2 regions of the Streptomyces sp. CNT360 genome follow, and region 2 is predicted to be linked to the other one. Evidence: predicted binding sites of a transcription regulator. Region 2 holds the regulator's gene; the other holds the start of a gene.
The links. The regulator HrcA, encoded in region 2, represses chaperone genes, less so after heat shock. The targets are predictions, from matches to a motif close to TTNGCACTCNGNNNNNCNGAGTGCNAA.

Region 1 (2,394 bases), on a different contig from region 2:
GTCCGCACTCGGCGCGTGGGGCGGGGGCGTCTTCAACGGCGGGGCCTGGCTGACCGTCGACGGGCGGCACGTGGACGTCCACTACCGGGACCTCGACATCGTCGAGCACGAGCTGGCCGAGGCCCGCGCGGGACGGTTCCACTGGGAGCCGCTGATGTTCCACCTCGCCGGCATCCCCAGCTACCTCCTGGTGGCCGAACTCGCCGTCAACCGGGTGCTCCACGGCACACTGGAGCGGCCCCGCTACCCGGAGGCCCTGCGCGCCGCCGCCCCGCCGGTGTGGCGGGACCGCGCGGCGCTGACCCTCGGGTACGCGAAGGGGGCCTACGCGCGGCGCGGGCGGCCCACCGAGGTCGCGGGTGCGCTGGCGACGGCCGCCATGGAGACCGCCCACGCCGTACTCGCGGCCCGCGGCGAGTGGATCACCAACGAAAAGCGGCTCCTTCGGCGGGTGGGGCTGGACACCGTGGACGCCCTGCTGCCGGGGCTCCGCCCGGACCCCGAGGCGCTTGAAAACGTGCTGGTCGAGGCGGAGGCACTCTTCGAGGGTGCGACCTGAGACGGCCTGTGCCGACCCCGGCACGGGTGGCCGGAAGGCGCGCTTCCCGGGGCGGGAAAGCGCCCCTCCGGGGGCGGCGCGCGCCGGTGTGGCTAGCACTCGGCTTGACCGAGTGCTAGCGCCGCAATAATCTCAACCTTGGCACTCTCCCCGTGGGAGTGCCAGCAGTACGCGACGGGCAGATCCGGCACCCGCGACGGCGGATCCACCTGGTCGCCACCCCAGACATAAGACCCCATTTGAGATCTCCGAAGGGGGAGGTCGGATCGTGACGACCGCCAGTTCCAAGGTTGCCATCAAGCCGCTCGAGGACCGCATCGTGGTCCAGCCGCTCGACGCCGAGGAGACCACGGCCTCGGGCCTGGTCATTCCGGACACCGCCAAGGAGAAGCCGCAGGAGGGCACCGTCCTGGCCGTCGGCCCGGGCCGCTTCGAGGACGGCAACCGCCTGCCGCTCGACGTCCAGGTCGGTGACATCGTGCTGTACAGCAAGTACGGCGGCACCGAGGTGAAGTACAGCGGCGAGGAGTACCTCGTGCTCTCGGCCCGCGACGTCCTCGCGATCGTCGAGAAGTGACGCAGCCGCAGCAGCCGTAGCAGTTTGCAGCGAACCGCGCCCTGGTGCCCGCTCCCGATGAGGTAGCAGGGGCCAGGGCGCAGCTCGTACGAGTCGTGCGAGACGTGTGAGAGGACACAACAGCTTCCATGGCGAAGATCCTGAAGTTCGACGAGGACGCCCGTCGCGCCCTCGAGCGCGGCGTCAACAACCTGGCCGACACCGTCAAGGTGACCATCGGCCCCAAGGGCCGCAACGTCGTCATCGACAAGAAGTTCGGCGCCCCGACCATCACCAACGACGGCGTCACCATCGCCCGTGAGGTCGAGGTCGAGGACGCGTACGAGAACCTGGGCGCGCAGCTCCTCAAGGAGGTGGCGACCAAGACCAACGACATCGCGGGTGACGGCACCACCACCGCCACGGTGCTGGCCCAGGCGCTGGTCCGCGAGGGCCTGCGCAACGTCGCCGCGGGTGCCTCCCCGGCGGCCCTGAAGAAGGGCATCGACGCCGCGGTCGCCGCCGTCTCCGACGAGCTGATCAAGACCGCCTCGCCGATCGACTCCAAGGAGGACATCGCTTCCGTCGCCGGGCTGTCCGCGCAGGACAAGCAGGTCGGTGAGCTGATCGCCGAGGCGATGGACAAGGTCGGCAAGGACGGTGTCATCACCGTCGAGGAGTCCCAGACCTTCGGCCTGGAGCTGGACTTCACCGAGGGCATGGCCTTCGACAAGGGCTACCTGTCCCCGTACTTCGTCACCGACCAGGAGCGTATGGAGGCCGTCCTCGACGACCCGTACATCCTGATCCACCAGGGCAAGATCAGCTCCATCCAGGACCTGCTGCCGCTGCTGGAGAAGGTCATGCAGGCCGGCGGCTCCAAGCCCCTGCTGATCATCGCCGAGGACGTGGAGGGCGAGGCCCTCTCCACCCTCGTCGTCAACAAGATCCGCGGCACCTTCAACGCGGTGGCCGTCAAGGCTCCCGGCTTCGGTGACCGCCGCAAGGCGATGCTCGGCGACATGGCGACGCTGACCGGCGCCACCGTCATCGCCGAGGAGGTCGGCCTCAAGCTCGACCAGGCCGGTCTCGACGTACTGGGCAGCGCCCGCCGCGTGACCGTCACCAAGGACGACACCACCATCGTCGACGGCGCCGGCAAGGGCGAGGACGTGCAGGGCCGCGTCGCCCAGATCAAGGCGGAGATCGAGACCACCGACTCCGACTGGGACCGCGAGAAGCTCCAGGAGCGCCTCGCCAAGCTGGCCGGCGGCGTCTG
Region 2 (2,394 bases):
GTCCGCCAGCAGCCCGTGCGCCACGGCGTCGTCGCGGAGCGCCTCCGCGTCCCGGGAGAGCAGCTCGGCGGCGCCGACGGCCCCGTACACCTGGGCGCCGGAGAAGACGGCCGTGCCGAAGACGTGGTCGAAGTGCGGGTGGGTGAGGGCGACCCAGGCCACCCGCCGCCCCAGCAGCGCGGCGACGTCGGCGCGGACGGCGGCGCCCTCCCGCAGCGAGGAGCCGGTGTCGACGACAAGGACTCCGTTCTCCCCTGCGACGGCCCCCACCGTCGCGTCCCACTCGGGCAGTCTGCGCCGCAGCACCCCGTCCGCGAGCCGCTCCCAGCGCCCGCCGGCCCCCTCGGCATCACCCGTACCGTTCCCTTGCGCCTGCATACGACGACGCTAACCGCAGTGCGGGGCCACCGCCCTGCCAGGGACCGGCGCGCACGGCCGGGTTGCGGGTACGGTCGGGCGGCGTTCCGGTCCGACGGCCCTTGCCCCGGCTGTGGTGACCGGCCGTACACTGGCCCAGGGACTTGGCACTCCGGCGCGAAGAGTGCCAAGGAACGCCAGGGAGTGCCAGGGAGAGAGCCGGAGACCACCCCGCCGGGGGCGGCTTCGGACCAGCAGGCGGGACGGGAGGTGTGCGCCATGCTCAGCGAGCGCCGACTGGAAGTGCTCCGCGCCATCGTCCAGGACTACGTGGGTACGGAGGAGCCGGTGGGCTCCAAGGCCCTCACGGAGCGGCACAACCTGAAGGTGTCCCCGGCCACCGTGCGTAACGACATGGCGGCGCTGGAGGACGAGGGCTACATCGCGCAGCCGCACACGAGCGCGGGCCGGATCCCCACCGACAAGGGGTACCGCCTGTTCGTCGACAAGCTCGCCGGCGTCAAACCGCTCTCCACCCCGGAGCGCCGCGCGATCAGCAACTTCCTGGAGGGCGCCGTCGACCTCGACGACGTGGTGGGGCGCACGGTGCGGCTGCTGGCCCAGCTCACCCGCCAGGTCGCCGTCGTGCAGTACCCCTCGCTGACGCGCTCGACGGTGCGCCACGTGGAGCTGCTGGGGCTGGCGCCCGCGCGGCTGATGCTGGTGCTCATCACCGACACGGGCCGCGTCGAGCAGCGGCTGATCGACTGCCCGGCGCCGATCGGCGAGACGGTCCTGGCGGACCTGCGCGCCCGGCTCAACAGCCGCGTCGTCGGTCAGCGTTTCACCGAGGTGCCCTCGCTGGTGCAGGACCTGCCCGAGTCCTTCGACGCCGACGACCGGGCCACCATCTCCACGGTGCTGGCCACCCTGCTGGAGACCCTGGTCGAGGAGACCGAGGAACGGCTGATGATCGGCGGCACGGCCAACCTGACGCGGTTCGGCCACGACTTCCCGCTCACCATCAGGCCGGTCCTGGAGGCGCTGGAGGAGCAGGTGGTCCTCCTCAAACTGCTCGGCGAGGCCAAGGACCCGGGCATGACGGTACGAATCGGGCATGAGAACCAGCACGAGGGGCTGAGTTCCACATCGGTCGTCTCGGTCGGCTACGGTTCGGGCGACGAAGCAGTCGCCAAACTCGGCGTGGTCGGACCGACCCGCATGGACTACCCCGGAACGATGGGAGCTGTACGCGCAGTGGCACGGTACGTCGGACAGATCCTGGCGGAGTCATAAGTGGCGACGGACTACTACGCGGTCCTCGGCGTGCAGCGTGACGCCTCGCAGGACGAGATCAAGAAGGCGTTCCGCAGGCTCGCGCGCGAGCTGCACCCGGACGTCAACCCGGACCCGAAGACCCAGGAGCGGTTCAAGGAGATCAACACCGCCTACGAGGTGCTCTCCGATCCGCAGAAGAAGCAGGTCTACGACCTCGGCGGGGACCCGGCCTCGGGCGCGGCGGGAGCCGGTGCCGGCGGCTTCGGCGGCGGTTTCGGCAACTTCAGCGACATCATGGACGCCTTCTTCGGTACGTCGGCGCAGCGCGGCCCCCGCTCGCGCACCCGCCGCGGCCAGGACGCCATGATCCGCCTCGACATCGACCTGGACGAGGCCGCGTTCGGCACCACCAAGGACATCCAGGTCGACACGGCTGTCGTCTGCAACACCTGCAGCGGTGAGGGCGCGGCGCCCGGCACCTCCGCACAGACCTGCGACATGTGCCGCGGGCGCGGAGAGGTCTCCCAGGTCACCCGCTCCTTCCTGGGGCAGGTCATGACCTCGCGGCCCTGCCCGCAGTGCCAGGGCTTCGGCACGGTCGTGCCCACCCCCTGCCCCGAGTGCGCGGGGGACGGCCGGGTGCGCTCGCGACGCAGCCTCACGGTGAAGATCCCCGCGGGTGTCGACAACGGCACCCGCATCCAGCTCGCCGGCGAAGGTGAGGTCGGCCCGGGCGGCGGCCCGGCGGGCGACCTGTAC

Region 1: groES (co-chaperone GroES) is a predicted target of HrcA. The motif match lies at 652-678, and genes of this name have one in related genera.

What each region holds. Positions count from the first base shown of each region.
Region 1 covers NZ_AUKO01000001.1:1,038,717-1,041,110, reverse strand. The annotation lists gene H297_RS0104385 (nucleotidyltransferase domain-containing protein) at 1-559, shown strand, start outside; gene groES (co-chaperone GroES) at 828-1,136, shown strand; gene groL (chaperonin GroEL) at 1,265-2,394, shown strand, end outside.
Region 2 covers NZ_KE384245.1:139,017-141,410, forward strand. The annotation lists gene H297_RS0129865 (MBL fold metallo-hydrolase) at 1-378, opposite strand, end outside; gene hrcA (heat-inducible transcriptional repressor HrcA) at 637-1,653, shown strand; gene dnaJ (molecular chaperone DnaJ) at 1,654-2,394, shown strand, end outside.